Regions from separate parts of the Castellaniella daejeonensis genome, predicted to be linked through region 3. Evidence: predicted binding sites of a transcription regulator. Region 3 holds the regulator's gene; each other region holds the start of a gene.
The links. The regulator sigma-54, encoded in region 3, starts transcription at its own class of promoters, with help from an activator protein. The targets are predictions, from matches to a motif close to TGGCANGNAANCTGCTTT.
Positions count from the first base shown of each region.

Region 1 (7,345 bases), on a different contig from region 3:
GGCTGGGCAAGCCCGTGTCGATCTGCGGCGAGATGGCCGGCGATGTGCGCGTGACGCGAATGCTGCTGGGCCTGGGCCTGACCGGGTTTTCCATGCACCCGCAGCAGTTGCTGGACGTGAAGAAGGAAATCCGCAAGGCGCATTCCAACGCCCTGCGGGTCAAGGTCGCATCGGCGCTGAACCGGGCCGAACGCATCGATCTGTCCACGCTGGACGCCTGAACGAGGCACCTGGCTGTCGCGGTGCAGCCGCGTCCGCAACGCCTGGTGCTCGAGCCGATTCCTGGTTTGCTGGTTCGTTGGTAGAATCGCCCATAGGTAATACCCCGGTTCCCGACCCCGATATTTCCAGGCCTCTTCTTGCGACTCGACTCCATCCCCCGCACCCTGAGGCAGAAGGCCTCGCTAGCCTTCGTACTGGTTGTACTGCTGGCCGTCGGCAACGTGTCCATCGTCCAGTTCCTCCTGCGGGAAAGCGACGGCATGGCGGCCACATTGAACGTCGCCGGCAAGATGCGCATGCTGAGCCAGCGCATCGGCCTGCAGGCCCTGATGGCGCACCGGCATCCCGACCTCGAACTGCTGGATGCCATCCAGGAAGACCTGCCATCTTCGTTCGAAGCGGCATACGAGGCGTTGCGCCGTGGCGGCCGCGTATTCGATCTGGATATCGTCCCGGTGCCGGCTGTGCTCTCGCCGCAGTTGCGCGAAGTCGGCCTGGCCTGGAAGCGCTATGGTGTTGCCGTCGGCGCACTGGCGGAGGCGCCGGCAGGCGACCGTTCCGCCGTGGCCGAAATGGCGCGAAACGGCGCGGATCTGCTGGCGCGCACCGAGGCGCTCATGGACGGCCTGGTCGTTCAGGCCAGGGCGGTCCAGCAAAAGACGCTCTATGGCGCCTATGCCTTGTTCGCGCTCGACCTCGTGCTGCTGGCGCTGGCGGGCTGGGTGGTCTTCCGCCGCATCCTGCGGCCCATTCGCGAACTGGTGGACCAGTGCAGTGCCCTGGCAGCAGGCGATTATTCCGCCCGCTCCGCGTTGCCGCCCGGTGACGAGCTGGGCGAGTTGGGCCAGGTGTTGAACGATTCCGCAGCGCACATCGAGCAGTTGCTTGCAGACATCCAGAAAAAACACGCCGCGCTGGCCGAGTCACAGGCCATGTTCGAGGGTCTGTCCGACAATACGGTCGCAGGCATCTACATGGCTGACGAAAACCTGCGCTTCATACACGCCAATGAGCGGCTGGCGGAAATCCTGGGGTATCCCCGCGATGAACTGGCTGGCGGACTGCCCTTCAAACAGGTGTTTGTCGGCCCTGCTTACGAGGTGGTTCGTACCCGATTGCAGGAACGTCTGGCCGGGCATACGACCGGAATGCGCTACGAATGCGTGGCGCGGCGCCGCGATGGCGATCCGATCGAACTGGAAATCTTCGGCTCGAGGATGTATCTGCACGGCCGCCCGGCCCTGATCGGCATCATGTTCGACATCACCGAGCGCAGGCGTGCCGAGGCTTCCGCGCGGCGGGCCGCCCTGGTCTATGCCCACACCAGCGAGGCCATGGTGGTGACCGATGCCGACGGCGTCATCCAGGACATCAACCCGGCCTTCACGGCGGTGACTGGCTACAGCGCCGAGGAAGTGGTCGGACGCACCATGGCCGTGCTCAGTTCAGGTCGCCACGACCAGGCCTTCTACCAGGCAATGTGGGCCCAGCTGCATGAGACCGGCCGCTGGAACGGCGATATCCACAACCGGCGCAAATCGGGAGAAGAATACGTCGAACGCCTGTCGATCAATACGTCCTACAACGAAGATGGCAGCGTCAATTGCCGCATCGGCCTGTTCTCCGACGTGACCGAGAAGCGTCGGCGCGAAGCGACGATCTGGCATCAGGCACACTACGATCACCTGACCCAGCTGCCCAATCGGCAGATGTTCCAGGAAAACCTGCGACGCAGCATCGAGCACAGCCGGGGTGGCGGATTGCCCTTTGCCCTGGCGTTCCTGGACCTGGATCTTTTCAAGGAAGTCAACGATACGCTGGGCCACGAGGCGGGCGACCAACTGCTGCGGCTGGTGGCCCGCCGGCTGAGCGAATGCGTGCGCAATTCGGACATGGTGGCCCGGCTGGGCGGCGATGAGTTCACGCTCATCGTCCGGGACATCGGGGATCCGAACGATGTCCTTCCCTTGTGTCACAAGGTGCTGGAAGCCCTGTCTCAGCCCTATGTGCTGGGCGACAGCGTCGCGCAGGTTTCCGCCAGCATGGGGGTGGCCTTCTATCCCTGCGACGGCGGCGACGCCAGCGAGTTGCTGCGCGCCGCCGATCTTGCCATGTATGCGGCCAAGGAGCATGGCCGCAACCAGTGCCGTATCTACGAGGCCGGGATGCGAAGCCCGGCCGTCGTGCGTTCCAGGACTCAGTCCGGGTAGGCCGTTTCGCCGTGCTCGGCGGAATCCAGACCCTGGCGTTCCTCGTCGGCCGCGATTCGCAGTCCCAGCAGGCGGTCGACCAGCCAGGCGCAGATTGCGGCGCTGACGGAAGCCCAGACCAGACTGACCAGCACGGCCTCGATCTGCAGCCAGGTCTGAAGCAGCAGGGCGTCCATGCCCGCCGGGCCGGGGCCGCCGAGGTCGGCTGAATAGAACACGCCCGTCAGGATGGCGCCGACGATGCCGCCCACGGCATGGATGCCGAAGACATCGAAGGCGTCGTCGATACCCAGGCGCCGCTTCAGGCCGCTCACGCCCCAGAGTGCGGCCCAGGACGCGAGCGTACCGATGACCAGCGCCGCGCCCGGTGAGACCAGGCCGGCGGCGGGCGTGATGCCCACGAGTCCGGCGATGGCGCCCGAGGCCGCGCCCAGCAGCGAGGCCCGTCCCTTCAGCACCCGCTCCGCCAGCGCCCAGGCCAGTACGCCGCAGGCGGCGGCCAGCAGGGTATTGGCCACGGCCAGGACGGCCTGCTCGTTGGCAGCCAGCGCCGAGCCGCCATTGAAGCCGAACCAGCCCACCCACAGCAGGGCGGCGCCGGTCAGGTTCAGCGGCAGGCTGTGGGGCAGCATGGCTTCACGGCCGTATCCCAGCCGTGGGCCGACCCACCGCGCGCCGATCAGGCCGGCCGCGCCCGCACTGATGTGAACCACGGTGCCGCCGGCGAAGTCCAGTGCGCCGCGCAGGTGCAGCCAGCCGTCTCCGGCCCAGACCATGTGTGCAATCGGCATGTAGCCCAGCGTGAACCACAGGCCGGCAAAGGCCAGCGCGGCGCCGAAGCGGGTGCGCTCCGCCATGCTGCCGGTGATCAGCCCGCAGGTGATGGCAGCGAATGTTGCCTGGAAGAGGGCGAACAGCAGCTCGGGGATCGTGCCCAGCAAGGGTAGCGGTGCCGCGTCACCACCCTGGTACAGGCCAGCCAGGCCGAGACGGGACCATCCGCCCAGGCCGCCAAAACCCTCGGTGAAGACCAGGGAATAGCCGTAGAAGAACCACAGCACCACGACCAGTGCGCAGACGCCCAGCGTCTGGGTCATGACGGATAACGCGTGGCGCTTGCGTGCCAGGCCGCCGTAGAACAGCGCCAGTCCCGGCATGCACATCAGCCAGACCAGCAGGGTCGAGATCATGGTCCAGACCAGATCGCTCTTGTCCATCAGGTACTCCTTTTCCAGTAGGGTCAGAGGGCGGCTTCGCCGGTTTCGCCCGTGCGGATCCGCACGACGTGCTCGAGGGGGGTGACGAAGATCTTGCCGTCGCCGATCTTGCCTGTCCGGGCCGACTGGCACAGGCATTCCACCGTCATTTCGACCAGTGAATCCGGGACCGCGACCTGGACCTGCAGCTTGGGCAGGAAATCGACCTGGTACTCCGCGCCCCGATAGAGTTCGGTGTGTCCTTTCTGCCGGCCGAATCCCTTGGCTTCGGTGACCGTCATGCCCTGGATGCCGGCAGCCTCCAGCGCTGCATGAGCCTCCTCCAGTTTGAAAGGCTTGATGAGTGCGGTGACGAGTTTCATGAAAGCTCCTTTGCAGTGTCCTTGCATCAGGGTTCAAGCAAAAGGCATGCCAATTTTCGGGCGGAGTGGGAGCGTAGCGGCGCAGTGCAGCGTGAAAGGGCATGGCGGAGAGTCTGCACTACGCAGGTGCAGGCATGCCCCGAAACGGTGCCTTTGTGTCCAGTTGTTGATGCGGAATGTGGGCGCGGGCCGGGTGATCCGGTCGGTTTTTTCCTGGGAAGGCGGCTCTGGCGGGCTGTCCGGCATGGCGGTGTTGCTGGACATCAGTCATTACAAGTCAGGGTTTACCCCTGATCCAGGGCCGCTAGAATTGTAACCAAGCCGGTTGTAACAGACCGGTCCTCGAAGATGATCCGCCACTTCAATGACAGCGGAATTTTGTATAGGGAAGATCATGAACATGACGCGTAAAACGCTGACTCTGGCCGCCATGGTGGCATCGCTGAGCCTGCTGGGTGCTTGCTCCAAGAGCGATGACGCTTCTGCGCCGCCTCCGGCGGCTCCCGCGCCTTCGACGGCGCCCACGCCGGCTCCCGTGCCTCCCATCGCGCCCGCTCCGCAGGAACAGCAGAGCGCGCCGGCCGATCAGCAGTCCATGCAGGACAAGATCAAGGAATCCACTGAAACAGCCAAGGACAAGATGGCCGAAGCCGGCCAGGCCGTGTCCGAAAAAGCGGGTGAACTGGCCGAAAAGGCCGGCGATGCGGCCAACAGCGCCCGCGAGTCCGTGAAGGAAGGCGCGGCCAAGGCCGATGCGGCCATCCAGGGCGCAGTCGGCAATTCCAGCAGCAGCTCGAAGTAAGGGCTGCCGTTCCGGCGTGCCGGCCCGGTGGACCGGGCGGCGCGCCGGGCAGGCGCGGCTGGGCGGGACAGTTCCGTCACGCCCGCTCCCCCCGATCCGCATGCCGCTCTTATAGTGGCGCAGGGGATGACGCGGGAGGAGCCGATGTCGCTTGCCGTTCTATCCGGCCGGGCCCTGTTCGGGTTGCAGGTCCGGCCCGTGCAGGTCGAAGTCCACGTGGGCGGCGGCCTGCCTTCTTTTTCCATCGTCGGCCTGCCGGGTGCGGGCGTGCGCGAGAGCCGCGAGCGGGTGCGTTCGGCTCTGCTGAGCAGCGGCTTCGAGTTCCCGGCGGGCCGCATCACCGCCAATCTGGCACCCGCCGACCTGCCCAAGGATTCCGGCCGCTTCGACCTGCCGATTGCCCTGGGGGTCCTGCTGGCGTCGGGTCAGATCGCCGATGCCGGCGGCGGAGTGCCCGACGTGCGGCATTACGTGCTGGTGGGCGAGCTGTCGCTGACGGGCGCCATTCTGCCGGCGGATGCCGCGCTGGCGATTGCGCTTTCGGTGGCCCGGGGCGATCCGCAGGCTTCGCTCATCATGGCGCCGGCGTCGGCAGGTGTCGCTGCCCGGGTGCCTGGTCTGAGGGTTCTGGCTGCGGCGGGGCTGGATGAAGTCGTTGCGCATTTCGCCGGCAGGGCAGAATTGCCCGCCGCCGTGCCGGTTCATGACGACCCTCGGGACGAAGCCCCCGTGCCATGCCTGTCCGATGTCCATGGGCAGGCGGCGGCGCGGGTCGCCCTGGAGCTGGCTGCCGCAGGCGGGCACGGTTTGCTGCTCAGCGGCTGTCCCGGTGTCGGCAAGAGCATGCTGGCGCATCGGCTGCCCGGCCTGTTGCCCCCCCTGAGTTCCGAGCAGGCCCTGGAAGTCGCCGCCGTGCATGGGTTGGCGCGGTCCCGGCCGTCACTGTCCCGGGTGCCGCCGTTCAGGGCGCCCCATCACGGGGCATCCATGCCGGCCCTGGTGGGTGGGGGAGCCCATCCCAGGCCCGGGGAAATCAGCCTGGCCCATCACGGCGTGCTGTTTCTGGACGAACTGCCCGAATTCGACCGCCGGGCCCTGGAGGCCCTGCGCGAACCGCTGGAGACAGGCATCGTCACGGTCGCCCGGGCCGCCGGCAGCTGCACTTTTCCCGCCCGCTTCCAGCTCGTGGCCGCCATGAACCCCTGTCCGTGCGGCTGGCACGGGCATCCTCACCCCCGCCGGGAATGCGCCTGCTCCAGCGATGTCATTGCGCGCTATCGGGCGCGGATCTCCGGGCCGCTGCTGGACCGCATCGATCTGCACGTCAGCCTGGGCGTGGAAGCCGCGTGGCTGGAGGCCCCACCCGGCGAGCCTTCGGCGCAAGTCCGGGCGCGGGTGGTGGACGCCCGGCAGCGGCAATTCTCGCGCCAGGGGTGCCTGAATGCCGATCTGGACGGCGCGGCCCTGGATGGCCACGGCAATCCGGATGCCGATGGGCGGGCGTTGCTGGCGCGTGCCGCGTCGGCCTGGGGCTGGTCGGCCCGCGCCACGCGGCGGACCCTGCGGGTGGCACGGACACTGGCCGACCTGGACGGCGCCGACCGGGTCGAGGCCGGGCATGTCGGCCAGGCGATCCAGTACCGTCCCGGCGGCGCCGCGTAGGTTCGGGACGCGGTCCCGGAGCGACCGGCCGGGGCGGGTAGAATGATGGTTTTCCTTGCCCATCCCAGGAGGCAGCGATGATCGCCCCCAATCAATTGTTCGACGATTTCCAGAAGAACATGTCCGAATTGCTGGCCAAGACCCCGGCAGCCGATATCGAGCGCAACATGAAGGCCTTCATGGCCCAGGCATTTGCCCGCATGGACCTGGTCACCCGGGAAGAATTCGACATCCAGGCCGATCTGCTGGCCCGTGCGCTCGAGCGCATCGAATCCCTGGAGGCCCGTGTCCAGGCCCTGGAACAAGGGGGCGAATAGACAAACCCCTGCAAATCGCCCTATAATCAAGGGCTTTTCCCAATTTCTTTCGGGTTTGCTTCGCCCGAGGGATCGCCTTTTTGGCTGGATGCCTTTCCCGGTTTGCAGGGGCGGCCCGGCAGAACGGCACGGGGCAAGCAAGGAAGAAGCGGGATTCGCGCATGCAGGTTGCGCATGCCGGATCCGAATGATTGCGAATGCCAGGTCTGACAAGCGCCCGGATCCCGGGTCACCTGGGTTTGCCAAGCCAACAGAGTATCGTCATGCCCAAGATGAAGAGCAAAAAAGGCGCTTCCAAGCGCTTCAAGGTGCGCGGCAGTGGTTCCATCAAGCGCGGCCAGGCTTTCAAGCGTCACATCCTGACCAAGAAAACCACGAAGAACAAACGCCAGCTGCGCGGTTCGGCTGCCGTCCATGAAACGAACGTCGCCTCCGTGAAGGCGATGCTGCCTTTCGCCTGATCGGAGATTACACATGCCTCGCGTCAAACGCGGCGTCACCGCTCGTGCACGCCATAAAAAAGTCATCAAGGCCGCCAAGGGTTACCGCGGCC
Region 1 is NZ_BAAAFN010000011.1:314,109-321,453, reverse strand. Features, by position in the region: gene ptsP (phosphoenolpyruvate--protein phosphotransferase) at 1-221, shown strand, start outside; gene ABD022_RS08640 (diguanylate cyclase domain-containing protein) at 360-2,432, shown strand; gene ABD022_RS08635 (ammonium transporter) at 2,420-3,649, opposite strand; gene ABD022_RS08630 (P-II family nitrogen regulator) at 3,673-4,011, opposite strand; gene ABD022_RS08625 (hypothetical protein) at 4,412-4,813, shown strand; gene ABD022_RS08620 (YifB family Mg chelatase-like AAA ATPase) at 4,958-6,475, shown strand; gene ABD022_RS08615 (accessory factor UbiK family protein) at 6,553-6,792, shown strand; gene rpmI (50S ribosomal protein L35) at 7,056-7,253, shown strand; gene rplT (50S ribosomal protein L20) at 7,267-7,345, shown strand, end outside.
Region 1: a site for sigma-54 is predicted at 4,046-4,063, ahead of ABD022_RS08630 (P-II family nitrogen regulator). Genes of this name have one in related genera too.

Region 2 (7,345 bases), on a different contig from region 3:
CGGCACCAGGTGCTGCCCACGCAGGATTTGGCCGTGCGCAGGGCCTTGCCGTAGGCGTGGCCGGATTCGAAGCCGGCGTCGATCAGTTCGCGCCAGATCGCCGGCAGCTGTTCCAGCCGAGCGCCGAACAGGTCGATGCGCTGGCCGCCGGTGATCTTGGTGTACAGGTCGTATTTGCGGGCGACTTCGCCGATGACGATCAGCTTGTCGGGCGTGATTTCCCCGCCCGGGATGCGCGGCACCACGGAGTAGGTGCCGTCCTTCTGCAGGTTGCCCAGGTAGGCGTCGTTGCTGTCCTGCAGGGGCGCGTGCCTGGGCGACAGCACATATTCGTTCCAGCACGAGGCGAAGATCGACGCCGCCGTGGGCTTGCAGATGTCGCAGCCCCGGCCCTTGCCGTGGCGGGCGATCAGGGTTTCGAAATCGCGGATGCCGTTGACGCGGACGATGTGGTAGAGCTCCTGGCGGCTGTGGGGGAAGTGTTCGCACAGGCTGTGGTCCACGGCGATGCCCCGGCGCTGCAGTTCGCTTTCCAGCACCTGCTTGACCAGGGGCAGGCAGCCGCCGCAGGTGGTGCCGGCGCGGGTGCGCGTCTTCAGGTCGCCCAGGGTGGTGCAGCCGTCGGCGATGGCGCCGCACAGGGCGCCCTTGCTGACCTGGTTGCAGGAGCAGATCTGCGCCGTGTCGGGCAGCGCGTCCACGCCCAGCGCCGGCGCGGCGCCGGCCTGCGGCGCGATCAGGGATGCGGGCTGCTCGGGCAGGTCCAGGCCGTTGCTGAAATACTGGTCCAGCAGGCCGAAGGCCCCGGTGTCGCCCACCAGGACGGCGCCCCGCAGGCGCTTGCCCTTCGGATCCATGACCAGCTTGCGGTACGTGCCGGCCAGCGTGTCCTCGAACACGCAGCTGACGCTGCCGGGTGCGCGCCCGTGGGCGTCGCCGATGGACCCGACTTCCACGCCCAGCAGCTTGAGCTTGGTGCCGGGCAGAAGCCCCTGGAAGACCGGCGCGTCGCGGCCCAGCAGGTGGGCGGCGCAGACCCGCGCCATTTCGTAGCCGGGCGCGACCAGGCCGAAAGTGCCGCCCTGCCAGCTGGCGACTTCGCCGATGGCGTAGACGTCGGGGTCGGAACTGCGGCAGTGCGCGTCGATCACGATGCCGCCGCGCTCGCCGATCACCAGGCCGCAGTTGTGCGCCAGGCGGTCGCACGGCCGGATGCCGGCGGAAAAGACCACCATGTCGGTTTCCAGGAAGTCGCCGTCCGAGAAGCGCAGGCGGTGGCGCGAGCGCAGGCCGTCGCCGATGGACGCAGTCATCTTGGACGTGTGGACGTGGATGCCCAGGGCTTCGATCTTGCTGCGCAGCAGGCGCCCGCCGGGCTCGTCCAGCTGCGCCGCCATCAGGTGGGCGGAAAACTCGACCACATGGGTGTCCAGGTCCAGGTTGCGCAGGGCGCGTGCCGCCTCCAGCCCCAGCAGGCCGCCGCCGATGACCACGCCGCGCCGGCTGCCGGCCGCGCAGGCGCGGATGGCCTCCACGTCTTCGAGCGTGCGGTAGGGCAGGCAGCCGGGCCGGTCCGCGCCCTCGATGGGTGGGATGAAGGGGTTGGATCCCGTGGCGATGACCAGTTTGTCGTAGGGGTGGAATTGCTCGTCCGAGACGTGGACGCGCCGCCGCTTGCGGTCGATCCAGGCGGCCCGCGTGTCCCGCAGCACGGTGATGCGGTGCTCGCGGAAGAAATCCTCGTCGGCCAGCGCCAGGTCTTGCGTGCTGGCGCCATCGAAGCACTGGCTGAGCCGTACCCGGTCGTAGGCCGGGCGGGGTTCGGCGCAAAGCACGGTGATGTCGTAGCCATGCGCTTCGCGTGCGAGTTCTTCCAGGAGGCGGTGGCCGACCATGCCGTGGCCGATGACGACCAGGCGCGGTGCGGCTTGCGGGCCCGCGGCGGAGGCGGGCAGGTCGTGGGGGTTCATGGTGTGCTCCGGTAATCTGGGGGTGCTCATGGGGGTCAGGGCCGTGCGGCAGAGGCGTCCAGCGCCGGCCGCGTGCCGGGCTCACGCTCGGCAGCGGCGGCGGGAACGGCTGCCGGTGCGAGCATCGGCGCGGGCGAGGCCGCCCGGTAGGCGCCGGCGACGAAGACGGCGCCGCCGACGATGTTCCCCAGCGTCACCCACGCCAGGTTCCAGGCCATGCCGCCCAGGCTCACGGTCTCGGGGTGATTGCCGATCAGCGCCAGCAGCAACAGCGTCATGTTGGCCACGCTGTGTTCGTAGCCGCTGGCGATGAAGGCCATCAGGCACCAGAAAATGACGATGCAGCGGGCGCTGTCGGAAGAGACACGCGCCGACATCCAGACCGCCAGGCATACCAGCCAGTTGCACAGCACGGCACGGGCGAACAGGCTGGCGGCCGTGCCGTTCATCTTGTGCGAGGCGACGGTCATGAGCAGGCCCTGCGGGTCGTCCAGCAGCCCGCCGCCTCCGCCCATGACGAACAGGCCCGCCAGCACGGCGGCGCCGCACAGGTTGCCGATCCAGCTCACGCCCAGGACCGAGAACGCCTCGGCCCAGCTGCCCTGGCCCCGGTAGCGGCGCAGCGCCATGACCATGGTGTGGCCGGTGAACAGCTCGGCGCCGGCGATGACCACGAGGATCAGCGCGATGCCGAACGTGGCGCCCATGACGAGCGGCCGGACGTTCGCCGGTATGTGGTTGCCCAGGCTGAGGATCAGGATGATGCCCAGGCCGATGTAGGCGCCGGCCAGCATGCAGCCCACGAAAAATCCAAGGGGCGCGCGGCGCAGCAGGCCGAGTTTGGCGTTGGCGGCTTTCACGAAGCCGTCGATGGTGTCGTCGTACATAGGTGCTCCCTGTCGGTGAAAGGACTTCATTCAGGGTTAAGCAATTCACGTGCCAACTTTTCCGTCCGGGACCGGGCCGCCTGCCGCGAGGCGCGCTGCGCCTGGGTTGCGGTGCCTGGCGCCGCCGTGCGGCGGGCGGGTAGCGACTCCGGCCCGGGCCGGCCGCGAAGGTCGCCGGTGGGGCGTGCCTGCATCAATGCGGTGCCGGGGTGCACCATGGACGGCCGTGCCAATCCTGTCCCGTCACTGTGCTGACGACGGGCGTGCTTGGGCCTAGAATGAGGATATGGAACCGCTCAATGCCCTTCGCTTTGCCGTGAGCGACCGCATCAATGATGCAGAGGTCGGGCTCAAGCACGTGCCTTTGAGTCTGCTGGGGGAGTTTCAGAAAGACGTCACCGAGTTCTTGCGGGGAACCTCCAGGGACATCGATCCGTCCGAGGTGTTGGTCTCAATGGAAGACGGCTCGTTGGCTCTGGTGGCGACCGGACTGATGGCGGCAACCACGTTATGGGCGGATCTGGCTCGGCTAGAAACGCAGGATGCATTGAGTCGGATCGACCCAAAACGGGCTGCCGTGATCGAACGCTGGCAGGCGTCTTCGCGGCAGAATCCCCATCGCGTTTATCGTGTGGCCGATGTCGATGAGCGCCTGAACTGGCTCATCAGCCATGAGACGAGCTTCCGCAAGGTCGAAGATCCATGGGTGGCTGTCGAGAAATATGTCCATGGCCGGATCGTGGACTGGGGGGGCAAGGTCAGGGTCAATGTCCACCTGGAAATGGACGATGGCACGGTACTGAAGATCTCGGCAACCCAGGATCTGCTGGCCCGGGAAGAAAAGAATCGCTTGTATCGCCCTGCGTTGCTTCACATCGCGGCGGAGGAAAATCTGCTGACCGGCATGATCCGTCATCCCAGGCTGCTCTCGTTCGAGTCGCACCAGCCCGTTTATGACGAGGCGGAGTTCGACGCGATGGTACGGCGCGGGACGGTTGCATGGTCGGGTGTCTCCGATGTGACCGCCTGGCTGGAAGACCTGAGAAATGGTGGGGCATGACGACATCGGTCTTGCTCGATACCAGCTTCCTGATTTCCCTGGTCGATGGGAGTCGACTGCATCATCGTGTGGCGGTCAAGTATTACCAGTTTCTGCTGGGGCGGCAGATTCCCATGTATTTCTCTGCCATCGTGGCGGCGGAGTTCGGCGTGAAGCAGTCGATCACGGATCTTCCCCTCAAGAACTTCCGATCCATCCCGTTCAATGTGCCTCATGGCCAGGTGGCGGGTGTTTTATGGAATGATCTCAACCCGTATGAATCCGGCGTATCGCGGCGGGTGGCACGGGACGATGTGAAATTGATCGCCCAGGCCTGCCACGAAATCCAGCCCTGTTCTTGTTTGGGTGTGGCTGGACGCCATGTCTTGCGTGTGATTTACTTGGATGCCTCCGGCAGCCGCCGTATCTATGAAGGTGCCCGGGAACACGCCGGCCCGTCGTGGGCACAGCCTAAAGATCCTGTTCCTGCATGGCATTTGCATCATCACTTCCCTTTCTACGGAACAGCGCCGCGCACGCATGCCTGACCTGATCGAAATCCCCGCAACCGACGGCTTGCACATCGCGCTGGCCTATGCCACGCCCGGCAACCTGACCGGCCGGCCGGTGTACGCGCCCGGCGCCCGTTGCGCCCTGAGGCCGGCCGCGGCCGATTGCCTCTTGCGTGCGGCCCGGGCCGCACACCGCGCGGGCCTGGCCCTGGCCGTCTACGACGCCTACCGCCCGGCGGCTGCCCAGGCGGTGTTCTGGCGGATGCTGCCCGATCCGCGCTACGTGGCGGACGCGGCCCAGGGATCGAACCACACGCGCGGCGTGGCGGTGGACGTCGGGCTGCTGGACGCCGACGGTTCGCCCCTGGACATGGGCACGGATTTCGACGACATGCGCGACCAGTCGCATCACGACCGCGACGATGTGCCGCCCGACGCGCAGCGCAACCGCCATCTGTTGCTGGGGATCATGCTGCAGGCCGGCTTCCGGTCGATCCCGACGGAGTGGTGGCATTACGAATTGCCCGACGCGCGGGAATATGCGTTACTGCCGGAGAGCGACCTGGTACGGGTCGTCGCTGACTGATCTGTGTGCCGGCCCGCGCGGGCCGGATACGGGGGCGGACGCGGTCTTGCCAAGGCTCGGGCGTTCCGCCGATGGGGTTTTCATTGGACGGAGGCGATATGCAATTCACGATTCGCACGGGTATCCGCCGCGCCTTGATGGCGGCGGTGATGGGCGTGGGGGCCTGTATCCTGTCGGGCGGCGCGCTCGCGGCCACGCCGGCCGATACGCTGGTGATCGGCAAGCCCGCCGATCCCCAGACCCTGGATCCGGCCGTCACCATCGACAACAACGACTGGACCGTCACCTACCCGGCCTATCAGCGCCTGATGCGCTACAAGCAGGTCGACGGCCACGGCTCGACCGAAGTCGAAGGCGACCTGGCCGCCAGTTGGTCGGCTTCGCCGGACAACCTAGTCTGGACATTCAAGCTGCACGACGGCCAGAAGTTTTCCGACGGCACGCCCGTGGATGCCCAGGCCGTGAAGCAGTCCTTCGAGCGGCTGCTGGCCAAGAAACAAGGGCCGTCCGAAGCTTTCCCCGCCGACATGAAGGTCGATGCCACGGATGCGCTCACCGTGCGCTTCACGCTGCAGAAGCCATTCGCGCCGTTCCTCTACACGCTGGCCAACAACGGCGCGTCCATCGTCAACCCCAAGGCCATGCAGCGCGACGACGCGGACGCCTGGCTGTCGGGCCACACCGCGGGCTCGGGGCCCTATCAGCTGGTGTCCTGGCAAAAGGGCCAGTCGCTGGTGCTGGAACGCAATCCGAACTACGCCGGCTCCAAGAAGCCCACGCTCGACAAGTTCGTGGTGAAGATCGTGCCGGAAGCCTCCGCGCGCCGCCTGCAGCTGCAGAAGGGCGACCTGGACGTGGCCGAGGAACTGCCGGTGGATCAGCTCCAGGCCCTGAAAAAGGACCAGGCCGTGCACGTGGCGGAATTCCCGTCGCTGCGGGTGACCTACCTGTACCTGAACAACGCCAGGGGGCCGCTGCAGAACGCTGACCTGCGCCGCGCCGTGGTGGCCGCGCTGGATTACCAGGGCATCGTGGACGGCATCATGATGGGGCAGGCCAAGCAGATGCGCGGTCCGATCCCCGAGGGCATGTGGGGGCATGACGCCGATCTGCCGCAACCCAAGCAGGACGTGGCGGCGGCCAAGGCGCTGGTGGAAAAGGCCGGCGGGGTGAAGTCGCCGCTGCTGCTGCGCTATTCCACCCAGGATCCCGCCTGGGAACCCATCGCGCTCACGGTGCAGGCCAATCTCACTGCCATCGGCGTGCCGGTCAAGCTCGAAAAACTGGCCAACGCCACGCTGCGCGAGAACCTTGGCCAGGGCAATTTCGATATTTCCATCGGCAACTGGAGCCCCGATTTCGCGGATCCCTACATGTTCACCAGCTACTGGTTCGATTCGGACAAGAAGGGGCTGGCGGGCAACCGGTCCTTCTATGCCAATCCCCAGGTGGACCAGTGGCTGCGCGAAGCCGCCACCCTGAGCGAGCAGGCGCCGCGTGTGGCGCTGTACAAGCAGGTCCAGGAGCAGGTCGTGAAGGACGCGGCCTATGCCTACCTGTACCAGAAGAACTACCAGGCCGGGCTGGGGGCGAACGTCAAGGGCTTCGTCTTCAATCCCATGCTCGAACGCGTCTTCAACGTCGCCGACATGACGAAATAAGATGAATGTGTCCTGGCTGTCCGTGGTGCGGCGGCGGCTGGCCAGCCTGGTCTGGGTGGTGGTCGGGGTGTCCCTGATCACCTTCGCCATTTCCCATCTGGTGCCCGGCGACCCGGCCCGCCTGGTGGCGGGCGACCGGGCCACGCCGGAAATCGTGGCCCACATCCGCGCGCAGCTGGGCCTGGACCTGCCCCTGCCGCAGCAGTATCTGCGCTACATGGGGCAGTTGCTGCAGGGGGATCTCGGCACATCGATCCGCACGCACCGCCCGGTGCTGCAGGATATCGCCGCGTTCTTTCCCGCCACGCTCGAGCTGGCCCTGACGGCCCTGCTGCTGGCAACGCTGCTGGGCATCCCGCTGGGCGTGCTGTCGGCGGTGTACCGCAACCGCTTCATCGACCACATCGCCCGCACGCTGGCCGTCACCGGCATTTCCACTCCCGCCTTCTGGCTGGGGCTGGGCCTGATCGTGGTGTTCTACGGCAAGCTCGGCTGGCTGCCGGGGGGCGGGCGCATCGACCAGGGCCTGTCTCCTCCCCCAGGCATCACGGGGCTGTACCTGATCGACGCGGCGGTGGCCGGCGACTGGGTGGTCTGGCGCAGCGCGCTCGAACACATGATCCTGCCCGCGCTGACGCTGGGCTTCGTGCACCTGGGCGTGGTCGCGCGGCAGGTGCGTTCGTCCATGCT
Region 2 is NZ_BAAAFN010000009.1:155,193-162,537, reverse strand. Features, by position in the region: gene nirB (nitrite reductase large subunit NirB) at 1-1,970, opposite strand, end outside; gene ABD022_RS06645 (formate/nitrite transporter family protein) at 2,006-2,857, opposite strand; gene ABD022_RS06640 (hypothetical protein) at 3,144-3,917, shown strand; gene ABD022_RS06635 (hypothetical protein) at 3,914-4,444, shown strand; gene ddpX (D-alanyl-D-alanine dipeptidase) at 4,437-4,994, shown strand; gene ABD022_RS06625 (ABC transporter substrate-binding protein) at 5,093-6,655, shown strand; gene ABD022_RS06620 (ABC transporter permease) at 6,657-7,345, shown strand, end outside.
Region 2: a site for sigma-54 is predicted at 2,895-2,912, ahead of ABD022_RS06645 (formate/nitrite transporter family protein). Genes of this name have one in related genera too.

Region 3 (7,345 bases):
TGCGGCAGGCGGTTCCGGCGACAGGATGCGGCCATCGGCGTGCGAGGCGCCCTGGCCCCGGGCGCTGAAGCGCACGTTGCGGCCGTCGGGCAGTTCGAGCCGCCAGCCGCCGGGGTGCGCCCGCAACCGGATGTCGTATTCGCTGGTCCAGCCGGGGCCCAGGGGGCCGTCCGCCCCGGAGCCGGAGCGGTACAGGCGGACGAAGGACGGGTGTTCCGCCCGAAGCGGTTCGGGCAGGTCGGCTTCCCGCAGGAATTTCTCGCCGGTGGCCAGGTGCACGGGATTGGCGATGCCCGGATCGGGGGCGGGCTCGGCCGCCGGCCCGTGCGCGGACGCCGCGCCGCAGGGCACCCGCATCTGCGGCGCGGGACAGCTCAGGGTGGCGTGCGCGGGGGTGGGCGCCGGCCCGCAGGCGAGCGCCAGCGGCAGGCCGGCGAGCCAGGGCGGAAAGCGGCGTCGGACAAGGGTTTCGGGCATGGGGAACCTGCTGTCGGAGCGCCCATTGTGCTGCTTGGCAGGGGGTTGAAGTTCGGGTAGTGTATGGATGTGTCCATTGCAGGAAATCCACCATGCTCGTTTTGTTCCAATCGAAATCTGCGGCGGAAGTCCTGATGTTCGCCCAGCATGCCCGGCCCATCCTGGTGGCCGCCGGCAAGACCTTCGACACGCCCGGCCTGCCGGAACGCGGCGTCATCACCCGGGCGCAGCTGGACACGGCCATCGCGGGCATCGAAGCGCTGGTGGCCGCCGATCCCGGCCACGACGACGCCTCCGGCGATCACGACGACACGGTCGAGCACCCCATCGCCCAGCCGGTCGGCATGCGACGCCGGGCATGGCCGCTCTTGACCATGCTGCGGCTGGCCCGCGAAAAGGGCGAAGACGTCACCTGGGAACCCGCGCCGTCCTGGTAAATTCACGCATTTCGCACGGAGAAGCACCCATGCAGGGTCATGTAATCGTGATTTTCGATGCCCACCTCTCGCTGGAACTGCCTGTCGATGCCCCGGTAGACCCGGATCGCGCACGCGCCGCCCGCGAATGGTTCGAACAGACCTGGGAATCCCTGGGATGCGAGCCCTTGCGGGTCAGCGGCAAGGTGCTGCTGCTGGACAAGATCCTGGGGGTGGCCGATGCCCTGGGCTACAGCCGCCTGTCCGCGCAACCCGACCTGGCGAACGAATTCGCCGGCCATGCCGTCCAGGCGCTGGAAAAGCCGCGCGTGACGGTCGACCTGCCGGGTCTGGCCATCGTGTACTGATCGGCCGGCGCCATCTCCTGCGCAAGCAAAAACCCCGTCCTGTGGGACGGGGCTGAACGAGACGGGCGCTTGTGGTGCCGGATGAACCCCGGGATGCGGGGACGGCGCCTGCCCGATGGGCGCTGTGGTTCCTGATGGCGGGCGGCCCTTTTCGCAGGGCCGCCCCTGTGTTTCCTAGGCCGCGACCGATGCGTGCGGCCGGATGTCCCCGCCAGCTGCCGCGTGGCGGTTGACGGCGCTCAGGATCGCCAGGAAGGACGAGGTCACGATGTCCTCGTGGATGCCGACGCCGTAACCGCTGGGGGCGTCCTGGATGCGCATCTCGATGTAGGACGCCGCACGGGTATCGGTGCCGGTGCCGATGGCGTGTTCCTGGTAGTCCATCACGCGGGCCTCGATACCCAGCGCGTCCACAAAGGCCGAGATCGCGCCGTCGCCCTGGCCCGAAAGATGGCGGACCTGGCCGTCGATTTCCAACTCGACCTCGATCATGAACTGCTTCTGGCCGGTGGTCTTGGGGCTGCCGGTGATGCGGTGCCGGATCAGCTTCATCGGCGCTTCGCGGTCCAGGTATTCGCTGGAGAAGATCTCGAACACGTCCTTGGGCGTGACTTCGCGGCCCGTCTCGTCGGTGACGCGCTGGATGGCGCGGCTGAATTCGATCTGCAGGCGGCGCGGCAGGATCAGGCCGTGTTCCTGTTCGAGCAGGAAGGACACGCCGCCCTTGCCGGACTGGCTGTTGACGCGGATGACGGCGTCGTAGCTGCGGCCCAGGTCGGCCGGGTCGATGGGCAGGTACGGTACTTCCCACGGCGCGTCGGCCTGCTGCACCGCGAAGCCCTTCTTGATGGCATCCTGGTGCGAGCCGGAAAAAGCCGTGAAGACCAGGTCGCCGGCGTAGGGGTGGCGCGGGTGCACGGGCAACTGGTTGCAGTATTCCACGCAGCGGCGGACTTCGTCGATGTCGGAGAAATCCAGGCCCGGGTGGATGCCCTGGGTGTACAGGTTCAGCGCCAGGGTGACCAGGTCCACATTGCCGGTGCGCTCGCCGTTGCCGAACAGGCACCCTTCGATGCGGTCGGCCCCGGCCATGACGGCGAATTCGGCGGCGGCCACGGCCGTGCCCCGGTCGTTGTGGGGGTGAACGCTGAGGACGATCTTGTCGCGCTGGGCCAGATGGGTGTGCATCCATTCGATCTGGTCGGCGTACAGGTTCGGCGTGGTGGCCTCGATCGTGGCCGGCAGGTTCAGGATGATCTTGTCCTGGACGGTCGGCTGCCAGGTGTCGACCACGGCGTTGCAGACTTCCAGCGCGAAATCGGGCTCGGTCGTGCTGAAGACTTCCGGCGAATATTCGTAGCGCCAGTGGGTTTCGGGGTGCTTGGCGACTTCGGCCTTGACCATCCTGGTGCCTTCGACGGCGATGGCGCGGACCTCGTCGCGGCTCATGCGGAAGACGATCTTGCGGAAGGCCGGCGCGCACGCGTTGTACATGTGGACGATGGCGTGCCTTGCGCCTGCGCATGCCTCGACGGTGCGCTGGATCAGGTCTTCACGGGCCTGGGTCAGGGCGATGATGGTGACGTCATCGGGGATGCGGTTTTCGTCGACCAGCTTGCGCACGAAATCGAAATCGGTCTGGGATGCGGACGGGAAACCAACCTCGATTTCCTTGAAGCCGATCTTGATCAGTTGCTCGAAGAAGCGCAGCTTGCGCTCGACGCTCATGGGTTCGATCAGCGCCTGGTTGCCGTCGCGCAGGTCGGTGCTCATCCAGATCGGGGGGGTGGCGATGCGGCGGCTGGGCCAGGTGCGTTCGGCGAAGTCGCGTGCAAACGGGGCGAACGGGATGTATTTGTCGGCGGGGTTCTTGATCATGTCATTACCTGTCAGGGCGTGTGCGCCCGGATCGCGGACGCGGGAATGCGAGGGTGTGGCGAAACAGGCTGCCGAACTGCCACGCGGCGCTAGGCCCGGCAACCGATCGCTAGCAGCAGTAGGCCCGACAGGGAGAGGAGAGGCAACGGACGCGCGCAACCCGCAGCGGGGCGCTGCTGGGCATCGTGAAAAGAAGTGCGCGTGACGTTCATGTATGGAAGTCAAACATAATTCCGGCCGCTTGGCAAGCGCCGCATGCGCCGTCCCCTGGGTGGCTGGGCGCCGGAACCGCGCAGGCGCCCCGGAGTGCGGCGCCTGCGCAACGGCAAGCCGGGCGGACGGCGGTGCCGCCGTCCCGGCCTGCGCTCGTCGGCCTACTGCCGCTGGCGGGCGTTTTCCAGGATGGCGAGCTGTTCGGCCGCCCGGTGCAGGCGGCTGGCGCGGCCGGCGGAGAGCTCGTCCCGGGTGAGCAGCAGGTCGCCCACGCGCAGAGGTTCGTCACGGGTCTGCCAGGCCCACAGCAGGACATCGAGCGCGGCGCCGGACAGCTGGTCGGCCAGTTGCTGGAACGAGGCGGGATCCACGGGACGCAGGCGGGCTCGTGCCAGGATCGCGCGCACCGCCAGCCAGGTCAGGTAGGCCAGCAGCAGGGAGCCGAGCGTGACCAGCGCGCCCCAGAAGTATGGGTTGTAGCGCTGCAGCAGGGCGGTGGCTTCCGCCCCCACGATGCGGTTTCCGGCATAATCGATGCCGTTGCCGAAAGCCAGCAGGCGGTTCAGCGCGTCATACCAGAGCAGGACGACCACCACGACGAGGGCGGACGCAAGAATCTTGGACGTGGCCGTGAGCTTGAGCAGGATCTTGCGCAGCAGGGCATGATCCCGACGGCTGGAGGATTCGTTTCGTTCCGGTTTCATGGCCGTATTTTAGATTGAACATGCCTTAGATAGAACATGCGCGCGCAACCGTCCCTGGAACTGGGCCAGCATCAGCACCTGACGCTGACGCCACAGTTGCGCCAGGCGCTGGCCCTGCTGCAATGCTCGTCCCAAGAGCTGGAGCAGGAAATCGCCCAGGCACTGGCCGACAATCCGCTGCTCGAGACTGTCGATCCGGAACCGGAATCGGCGGCCCAGGCCGAGCGGCTGGACCGCCTGTGGTCGCAGTCCGCGCGCGCCGCCTTGCCCGACGACCTGCCCGAACCGGGCCAGCCTGCCAGCCTGATCGATCACCTGCTGCAGCAATTGCATGCGACCCGTGCCACGGAGCGCGACTGCTTCCTGGTGATTCGGCTGATGGGCGAACTCGACGAGCGTGGCTATCTGGAATTCGATCCGGCCGCGCTGTCCGCGGACCTGCCGCCGGAACTGGACGTCGAGGACGAGGAATGGACCACGGCGTTGCGCCTGCTGCAGTCCTTCGATCCCGCGGGGGTGGGCGCGCGCGATCTGCCCGAATGCCTGCGGCTGCAGTTGCGGGCGCGCGCCGGCGAATGGCCTGCGGACGTGCTGGCCTGTGCCCACCGCCTGACCGGCCATCTGGAAGACCTGGGTGCCGGACGATGGGGGCGCCTGTGCGAGGCGCTGGGCTGCGACCGCGCGATGCTGGACGCCGCCCACAGGGTCCTGCGGCGCCTGGATCCCCGGCCAGCGGGCGCCTGGCAGGCCGATCCCGTTCATTACATCGTGCCCGACGTGCTGTTCCATCGGGCGGCGGACGGCTGGCGGGTCAGCCTCAATCCTGCCATCGAGCCGCGCGTGCGCCTGAATCCTGAACTGGCGGACAGCCTGGCGGACCAGGATCTGTCTCCCGACCTGAGGGACCGGATGCGCCAGGCGCGCAGCCTGATCCACAACCTGGACCAGCGCCGGCAGACGATCCTGCGCGTGGCCGAATACATCGCGAAGCACCAGCAGGCGTTCCTGGAATCGGGCGTCGCGGCGCTGCGGCCGCTTACCCTGCGGGAAGTCGCGCAGGCGCTGGATCTTCACGAATCCACGATTTCGCGCGCCACGCGCCTCAAGTATGCGCAGACGCCCTGGGGCGTGCACGAGCTGAAATTCTTCTTCGGCACGGTGGTGCAGACCCGCTCCGGCGAGGATACCTCGGCGCTGGCGGTGCAGGCGCTGATGCGCGAGCTGCTGGCGTCGGAGCCGGCCGGCAAGCCCCTGTCCGACATGCGGCTGGCACAGATGCTGGCCGACCGGAACGTCGTGATCGCGCGGCGGACCGTGGCCAAGTACCGCGAAGCCATGGGCGTGCCGCCTGCCGGCGTGCGCAAGGTGCGCGGACCCGCGGGCGCCTAGGGTCGTGCGCCCGGTTCCGGTAAAACTCGGTATCATCTTGTTTTCATCCGCCCGTTTCCCCATGCGGAACCGCCCGCCCACCGCCGCTCCCCACCCCGCCGGCCCGCTGCTCCAGTATTGGCAGGCCGAGGCCGTGCGTCTGCGAGAGGCGCACTGGGGGCCACTGGAAGACCGCGCCGCCTGCCAGGCCGCCCTGCGCGCGCCCGCCGACCTGGGGGTCCGCATCCTGGCGCGGGCAGCCTGGCTGGCCGAACACGGCGAGCTGCACGACCGCCTGGTCCAATGGTCCGTCGGCGCCCGCTGGGCGCTGGCGGTGCTCTGGCTGTGCGCCTGCCTGGCGGGCATCGGCACGGCCGCCGCCGTCCTGGGCCAGAGCCAGGTCAACCTGGCATTGGCGCTGCTGGGACTGCTGGGGCTGCATGCGCTCACCTTCCTGATCTGGCTGGCCGGCTGGCTGCCGGGATTGCCCGATTCGACCGCCCTGTCGCGCCTGTGGCTCTGGCTGACCCGGCGCCTGGTCCGGGGGCCGGATGCCGCCCTCGCGGCCCAGGCATTCCTGTCCCTGCTCGGCCGTGCGCGGGCCTGGAAGACCGCGATCGGCCTGATCAGCCACGGAGCCTGGACGGCGGCTTTCCTGGGGGCCCTGGCCACGCTGCTCCTGCTGTTGAGCGCGCGCCACTATACGTTCCATTGGGAAACCACCCTGCTGTCGCCGGATGTGTTCGTCGGCATGACCCGGATACTGGGCAGCGTGCCCGGCCTGCTGGGCTTCGAGGCGCCCAGCGATGCCCTGATCGCCGCCAGCCTGGGCCCGCAGCCGCTGGCCGCCGGTGTCCAGGCCGAATGGTCCCTGTGGCTGATCGGATGCGTGCTCGTCTGGGGCCTGCTGCCGCGGCTGCTGGCATTGGCCGCCTGCATCCTGCACCTGCGCCGGCGCCTGGCCAGACTGACCGTGGACCCCGGCCTGCCGGGCTGGCTGGATTTGCGCGAGCGGCTGCTGCCCACGCACGCCAACCTGGGCATCGACCGCCCCGCGCCGGCGATCGACGGCGCAATCGGTCCCGCCGCCCCGGTGGCGGCTGCCGGCGGACGGGCCGCGGTGCTGGCCTACGAGCTGGGGCACGGCCTGGACTGGCCGCCGGCCCAGCTGCCGGACGACGTGGTGGATTTCGGCCGCTGCGACAGCCGGGAAGACCGCGCCCGCATCCGCGCGCTCCTGCGCACGCCGCCTGCGCACCTGCTTTTCGTCTGCGACGCGCGCCTGACGCCCGACCGCGGCGCCGCCGCCTGGCTGGACGAATTGCGCCGTTCCTGCCCCGATCTGCGCGCCCTGTGCCTGGGCGGCACGCCCGAACGCCTGCAGGCCTGGCAGGACGCCCTGTCGCACCAGGCCGTTCCCCGGATTTCCAGCCTGGACGGCTGGCTCGAACACATCGGAAGTGTCCCCCATGACTGACGCCCCGAAACCCATCGACCTGGCGGTCGTCGGCCACACCAATACCGGCAAGACCTCGCTGTTGCGCACGCTGCTGCGCGACGAATCCTTCGGCGAGGTCGCGGACCGGCCCGGCACCACCCGCCACGTCGAGAGCGCCCAGTTGCTGACCGAGACCGGCCAGGCCATTCTGGTGCTGCGCGACACGCCGGGCCTGGAAGACGCCATGGGCGTCCTGGACTACCTGGACCAGCTGTCTCCGCCTCAGGAAAGGCACGATGGGCCGGACCGCATCCGCAAGCTGCTCGACAGCCCCGAGGCCGCCGGCCGCTTCGAGCAGGAATGCCGGGTGCTGGCCACGGTGCTGGAAACCGACGCCGCGCTGTACGTCATCGATACCCGCGATCCCGTCCTGCCCAAGCATCGCGACGAACTGATGCTGCTGGCCGCTTGCGGCCGTCCCAT
Region 3 is NZ_BAAAFN010000015.1:99,616-106,960, forward strand. Features, by position in the region: gene ABD022_RS10210 (DUF6531 domain-containing protein) at 1-477, opposite strand, end outside; gene ABD022_RS10215 (DUF1840 domain-containing protein) at 570-914, shown strand; gene ABD022_RS10220 (hypothetical protein) at 944-1,261, shown strand; gene leuA (2-isopropylmalate synthase) at 1,436-3,139, opposite strand; gene ABD022_RS10230 (hypothetical protein) at 3,514-4,056, opposite strand; gene rpoN (RNA polymerase factor sigma-54) at 4,093-5,445, shown strand; gene ABD022_RS10240 (DUF2868 domain-containing protein) at 5,507-6,901, shown strand; gene ABD022_RS10245 (GTPase/DUF3482 domain-containing protein) at 6,894-7,345, shown strand, end outside.

Region 4 (7,345 bases), on a different contig from region 3:
GCGGGCGTGGCCGGATCGCTGGCTGGCGTCTGCTGCACGCCCAGCGCGCAGCGGTCCGCGAAATGCGCCAGTTCGCGGACATTGCCCGGCCAGTCATGGCTCATCAGATGGCGCAACAATGCGGAATCCATCGGCGGCACCGGGCAGCCGAAACGGCGGGCGGCCAGGCCGGCGAAATGGGCGAACAGCACCGGGATGTCTTCGCGTCGTTCCCGCAGCGGCGGGATGTTCACCGTCACGACATTGAGCCGGTAGTACAGATCCTCGCGAAAGCGCGCGCGCATGGCCGGATCGCCCAGGTCGGCCTTGGTGGCGGCGACCACCCGCAGGTCCACGGCCCGCTGTTCGTTGGTGCCCAGGGGGGCAACCTGCCGGGTTTCCAGCACCCGCAGCAGGCGCACCTGCATCGCCGGAGACATGCTCTCGATCTCGTCGAGGAACAGCGTGCCCCCGTCGGCATGCTCGATGCGGCCCACCCGGCGCTTCTGCGCGCCCGTGAAGGCCCCCGCCTCGTGGCCGAACAGCTCGCTCTCGATCACCGACTCGGGCAGCGCGCCGCAGTTGATGGCGACAAAGGGCGCATCCCGCCGGCGGCTGAGCCGGTGCAGAACCTGGGCCACGACTTCCTTGCCGCTGCCGGTCTCGCCATGCACCAGCACGTCCACGTCGGCGTCGGCCACATGCCGCAGCAGTTCGCGGATCCGCACGATGGCCGGCGCATTGCCGATCAGCATCGACTCGGCGGCATCGGCTCCGCCCGGGGCCTGTGCCCGCAACCGGCGGTTCTCCAGCACCAGCCGCCGCTGGGCCGTACCGTGCCGGATGGCGGCGAGCAGCCTTTCGGGCGCATAGGGCTTGGACAGGAAGTCGTAGGCTCCCTCGCGCATGGCGCCCACCGCCATCTCGATATCGCCATGGCCGGTGATGAGGATCACCGGAATCTCGGGATCCAGCCGCCGCACGTGCCTGAACAGCGTCAGGCCATCCATGTCGGCCATGCGCACGTCGGTGACCAGGACACCGGAAAAAGTGTCGGCAAGGATATCCAGCGCTTCCTGCGCGCTGGCGCAGGCCCGCACGGATACGCCCTGTAGATCGAGCGCCTGGGCATTGGCGTCGCGCACGTCCTCGTCATCGTCGACGAACACCACCTCCATCGGATTCATTCCATGTCCTCCATCGCGTCCAGGGCCACCTCGAACGCCGCGCCCTCGGGAACGTCCAGGACTTCCAGCGTGCCGCCGAATTCGGCAAGGATGTCGCGCGAGATCACCAACCCCAAGCCCACGCCCTGTGCCCGGGTGGTGAAGAACGGCGTGAACAGCCGCTCGCGCACGTCGGGATCGACCCCGGGGCCATTGTCCTGGATCCGTACCCGGACCTGCGCGCCGTTGCGTTCCACGCTCAGGCGGATGCCCGGATGCGCCGTATCCGCGAGCGCCTCGAGCGCGTTGTGCAGCAGATTGACGAAGACCTGCTCCAGCCGCATGGCGTCGGCCCGCACCCGGGGGGACGGCCGCCCGGCACGCGCGTCTTCCAGGCGCACGCCCTGCCGCCCCAGGCGCGGCCCCGCAAGCATCAGCGCGCCATCCAGCGCCGCATCGAGCTCGACCGTCCCGATGCATGCGGTCCGCTTGCGGGAGAACGCCCGCAGTTCCTGGGTGATGCCGCCGATCCGCTCGGTCAGCCGGGCGATCGTCGACAGGTTCGCGCTCACCTTGTCTGCCTGCCCGCGCCGCAGGAACTCGCCTGCATTGTCGGCATAGGTCCGGATTGCACCGACCGGCTGATTGATTTCGTGCGCCACACCCGCCGCCACCTGCCCCAGCAGCGACAGCTTGTTCGCCTGGACCAGCTCGTCCTGCATTTCGTGCAAGCGCGCCTCGGCACGGCGGCGTTCGTCGATCTCGGCCCGCAGCCGCTCGTTGGCATGCCGCAATTCGCCGGTACGCGCACGCACCTCGGCCTCGAGCGCATCGCGCGCGGCCAGCAACGCCCGGGCCCGGCGGCGCCGCTGCACGGCCCACCACCCTGCCATGGCCGTGAGCGCCAGGGCCAGCAGGGCCAAAGCCTGGGCGGTCAGTTCGGCCTGGGCCAGCGCGGCCGAAACGGGCTTGAGCAGGTGCAGGCGCCAGCCATCCATGCGCGCCAGCGGCTGTTCGACATGCAGGACCTGCGTGCCCTTTTCCAGGCCGGCGGCAGCGCGCGTCAGACGCAGCAGGGGTACCGGGGACTCGCCCTGGTCCACCAGCATCGGATCGAGGGGCAAGAGGTCCAGGGGCGCCGCGCCGAACTGCAGGCTGGCACGGACCCGGACGGCCTCGGCCGGCGACATCGGCCGGGCCACCCGGTAATGCCAGTCTTCCGGATACCCCAGCAGCACCACATGCCGCCGGTCGGTCACGAACTGCGGCATGCCGCTGCGGGCCCAGGCGGATTCCAGGTCGCGGAAACCGATCTTGAGCACGACCACCCCCAGCGGCCCCTGCGCGCCGTCGATCCGGCGCGACAGATACAGGCCAGCCTCATGGCTCACCACCCCGAGGGCGAAGTGCACGCCGTCGCGGGCATCCATGGCATCCGTGAAATACGGCCGGAAACGATAATCATGGCCGACGAAAGAATCCGGCTCACGCCAGTTGCTGGCCGCCACCGTCCAGCCCGTCGCATCGAGCACATACAGGATGGCGGGCCCCAGCTCGCTGCCCAATGCCTCCAGTCGGCGGCTGAGGCCGTCCAGCGCCTTCGGCGTGGGCGATGCCAGTACCGCAGCCAGCGCCGTATCCTGCGCCAGCACGCGCGGAATGGCGTGAAACTTGTCGAGCTTGTGGCTCAGCGCGGCAAGGCTCAGCTGCGCCGCGGCGCGGGCCTGGGACTCCAGATCCCGCAAGGCGCGCTCGCGGGCCCAGGCCCCGACCCCCAGAAGCAACGCCACCAGCAAGCCGATACCCGCGACTGCCAGCAGCCAGCGCGCTGCCCAGGCGGGGAAACGGCGCCATGGGGCGCGCGAGGTGGAGGGCAGGTTCTGGGAAGGCATGTCGTGCGTGGCGGAATTTCGGACATTCTACTGCACGCATGTGCGAAATTCCGCCACACCCCGCCCATCTGGCCCGGGCGCAGACTCCCGCATTCTGGAAAAAATTCTTTTTTGTCAATGCATTGGAAAGAATACCCATGTACATGAAAAAATTGGCACGGGGATTGCTTTGGCTGTGTCCAGCAGGCCTGGCGGCAGGTGCCGCCTTTCCTTGAGAAAAACGCCGGAAAAGACGAGCCGGACTCGTCCCGTCCGGCACCTGTCTGGAGACACGGACCATGCTCGACACCCCGACCCGCGCCGTCCCCGCGCGCAAGCCCCGGTTCTACCGGATCCTCTACGTCCAGGTACTGTTCGCCATCGCCATCGGCATCCTGCTCGGGCACTACGCGCCCAGCCTGGGCGAATCCATGAAGCCCCTGGGAGACGGCTTCATCAAGCTCGTCAAGATGATCATCGCACCCGTGATCTTCCTGACCGTGACGACCGGCATCGCCGCCATGAGCGACCTGAAGAAAGTGGGCCGCGTCACGGGCAAGGCCATGCTGTATTTCTTCACGTTCTCGACCCTGGCCCTGGTCATCGGCATGATCGTCAGCCACGTCGTGCAGCCCGGCGCCGGCATGCACATCGACCCCGCGTCCCTGGACCAGGGCGCGGTGGCCACCTACGTCAGCAAGGCGCATGCGTCCACCATCAGCGGCTTCCTGATGAACATCATCCCGGCCACGATGTTCAGCCCGTTCGTCAGCGGCGACATCCTCCAGGTGCTGTTCATCGCCGTGCTGTTCGGCATCGCCCTGGCCATCATCGGCGAGCGCGCCAAGCCGGTGCTGGACCTGCTCACGGCCCTGGCCAGCCCCGTCTTCAAGATCGTCGAGATCCTGATGAAGGCCGCCCCCATCGGCGCCTTCGGCGCCATGGCCTTCACCATCGGCAAATACGGCATCGGATCGGTGCTGAACCTGGCGATGCTGGTGGGCACGTTCTACGTCACGGCCGTGCTGTTCGTGGTGGTCGTCCTGGGCGCGGTGGCCCGCTACAACGGATTCTCGATCCTCAGGCTGGTGCGCTACATCCGCGAGGAACTGCTGCTGGTCCTGGGCACCAGTTCCTCGGAAGCCGCCCTGCCCACCCTGATGCAGAAGATGGAAGGCGCCGGCTGTTCGAAGTCGGTCGTGGGGCTGGTGATCCCCACGGGCTATTCCTTCAACCTGGACGGCACCAACATCTACATGACCATGGCGGCCCTGTTCATCGCCCAGGCCTGCGACATCCCCCTGAGCCTGGGCGACCAGATCCTGCTGTTGCTGGTGGCCATGCTCAGTTCCAAGGGCGCGGCCGGCGTCACCGGCGCCGGCTTCATCACGCTGGCGGCCACGCTTTCGGTGATCCCCTCGGTGCCGGTCGCCGGCATGGCCCTGATCCTGGGCGTGGACCGATTCATGTCGGAATGCCGCGCCCTGACCAACCTGGTGGGCAATGCCACCGCCACCGTGGTCGTGGCCCGATGGGAAGGCGAACTGGACAAGCGCCGCCTGGACGAGGCCCTGTCCCAGGGATCGGTTCCGCTGGACACGGACGTCCATCCCCAGCCGATCGGCCAGGCCGGGACAGGAAGCCAGGTCCAGGCGGCCTGAGGCAGCCTCGCCCCGCATGCCGGCGCTCCAGCGGAGCGCCGGATGAAAAACGCCGGCCTGATGGCCGGCGTTGTCTTGCACGGCAAACTACATCAGAAGAACCCGAGCGCGTCCGGGCTGTAGCTGACCAGCAGGCACTTGGTCTGCTGATAGGCGTTCAGCGCCATCTTGTGGGTCTCGCGCCCGATGCCGGACTGCTTGTAGCCGCCGAAGGCCGCATGCGCCGGGTACAGGTGATAGCAGTTGGTCCAGATCCTGCCGGCCTGGACCTGGCGCCCGACGCGATAGGCCTGAGAGCCGTCGCGCGTCCACACCCCTGCCCCCAGGCCGTAATCGGTGTCGTTGGCGATGGCGATGGCCTCGTCTTCGTCCTTGAAGGTCATGACCGAGGCCACCGGCCCGAAGATCTCTTCCTGGAAGACGCGCATGTCGTTCTGGCCGAACAACAGCGTAGGCTTGACATAGAAGCCCTGGTCCAGCCCCGCCCCGGGCACGTTGCGCGCACCGCCCGTCAGGCAGCGGGCGCCTTCCTCGCGGCCGATATCGATATAGCCGAGGATCTTGTCCATCTGGGCCTTGGATACCTGGGCGCCCAGCATGGTGGAGGCATCCAGGGGGTGGCCTGTCTTCATGGATTCGACCCGCTTGATGGCGCGCTCGATGAAGCGCTCGTAGATCGATTCCTGGATCAGGATGCGCGAGGGGCAGGTGCAGACTTCACCCTGGTTCAGGGCGAACATGCTCAGGCCTTCCAGGGCCTTGTCGAAGAAGGCGTCGTCCTGGTCCATCACATTGGCGAAGAAGATGTTCGGGCTCTTGCCGCCCAGTTCCACCGTGCTGGGAATCAGGTTGTCGGCGGCCGCATGCAGGATGTGCCTGCCGGTGGGCGTCGAGCCGGTGAAGGCGATCTTGGCGATGCGCTTGCTGGAAGCAAGGGCCGCGCCGGCTTCCTTGCCGAAGCCGTTGACGATGTTGAGCACGCCCGCCGGCAGCAGATCGCCGATCAGTTCCATCAGCACCAGGATCGAGGCGGGGGTCTGCTCCGCGGGCTTGAGCACCACGCAGTTGCCCGCCGCCAGGGCCGGACCGAGCTTCCAGGCAGCCATCAGCAGGGGAAAATTCCACGGAATGATTTGCCCCACGACTCCCATGGGCTCGTGAAAATGATAGGCCACCGTGGTCTTGTCGATTTCCGAGATCCCGCCTTCCTGGGCACGGATGCAGCCGGCGAAATAACGCAGGTGATCGATGGCCAGCGGCAGGTCGGCCGCCATGGTCTCGCGCAGCGGCTTGCCGTTGTCGATGGTCTCGGCCACGGCCAGCAGGCGCAGGTTCTGTTCCATGCGGTCGGCGATGCGCAGCAGCACGCCGGCGCGTTCCATCACCGAGGTCTCACCCCAGGCCTTGCGCGCCGCATGGGCGGCATCCAGGGCGGCTTCGACATCGGCCGCATCCGAGCGCGGAACCTCGCAGAACGCCTGCCCGGTGATCGGCGACAGATTGTCGAAATACTGCCCCCCGGCCGGCGCCACCCAGCGCCCGCCGATATAGTTCTCGTAGTGTTTCTTGTAGGGAAAGCCGATATCGATGCCAAAGTGCTTCAGGTCGGTCATGTCCATGTCTCTGTCTCCTTGGTCGCGGGCCGGCCCCGTGCGGGGCCTGACCCAGGCGCGCCGCCGCGGCATGCGGCGGGGCTCTCTTCCGATAAAGCAAAGACCATGCCAATCCATGCCGGATACGGCAGCCGCGATACCCGGAATGCCCGGCCACCGCCTGCGGCTCCGGTCTTTCAAAGACCCTCCGGCGATGGCATACTGAAAAGAATCGGCTTTCAAAACATGGACTTGTCGCATTTTGCGACAATCCGCGCCGCATGCGGCGACAATCTTTGCTGCGGACCGCGACAGTGTCCGCACCATCCGGCCGGAGGACGACTCCCATGCAGACACCGCCCACGATCCAGCTGGCAGCAGGCCCTCGCCCGCAGGCCGCAACGCGCATTCACCAGTCCTGGGCGCGTTGCGCCGAACTGGACCCTGCCCTGCTGGCCGATCCCAATCCCCTGCCCCGCGCCGACCTGGACCTGCGCCGCGAGGCCCATCGCGATCTGCTGCGCCTGGCCGAGCCGAACCTCGGCGCTCTGGGCGCGCTGGCGGACTCGGCCCACAGCGTCGTGCTGCTGGCTGACCCCAGCGGCCTGATCCTGCACGAACGCGGCAGCCGCAGCTTCCGGGACAAGGCGCGCCGCGTGGCGCTGCAACCCGGCGTCAGCTGGGCCGAACCCCAGCGCGGCACCAATGCCATCGGCACGGCCCTGCACGACGGCCGGGCCGTGCGCATCCATGGTGCCGAGCATTTCCTGGCCTGCAACAGCATCCTCAGCTGTCACGCGGCGCCCATATTTTCCGCTGCGGGCGAAATCCTCGGCATCCTCGATCTGTCATGCCCGGCCGACGACAAGCGCGATTACCTGCTGGCCCTGGTGCAGCGCATGGCGCGCGGCATCGCCGATCAGATCCTCGGCGAAAGCCCGCTGCGCCGGCTGGATTTCCGCCTGGGCCGGGGGCAGGAAGACGACACCCGCGCCATTCTGCTGCTGGACGACGACGCCCGCATCGCCGGTGCCAACGAGGCCGCACTGCAGGCCCTGAACGCGGACTGGAGCCGC
Region 4 is NZ_BAAAFN010000006.1:230,526-237,870, forward strand. Features, by position in the region: gene ABD022_RS03005 (sigma-54-dependent transcriptional regulator) at 1-1,166, opposite strand, end outside; gene ABD022_RS03010 (ATP-binding protein) at 1,163-3,037, opposite strand; gene ABD022_RS03015 (dicarboxylate/amino acid:cation symporter) at 3,316-4,677, shown strand; gene exaC (acetaldehyde dehydrogenase ExaC) at 4,770-6,296, opposite strand; gene ABD022_RS03025 (sigma-54-dependent Fis family transcriptional regulator) at 6,617-7,345, shown strand, end outside.
Region 4: a site for sigma-54 is predicted at 6,384-6,401, ahead of exaC (acetaldehyde dehydrogenase ExaC). Genes of this name have one in related genera too.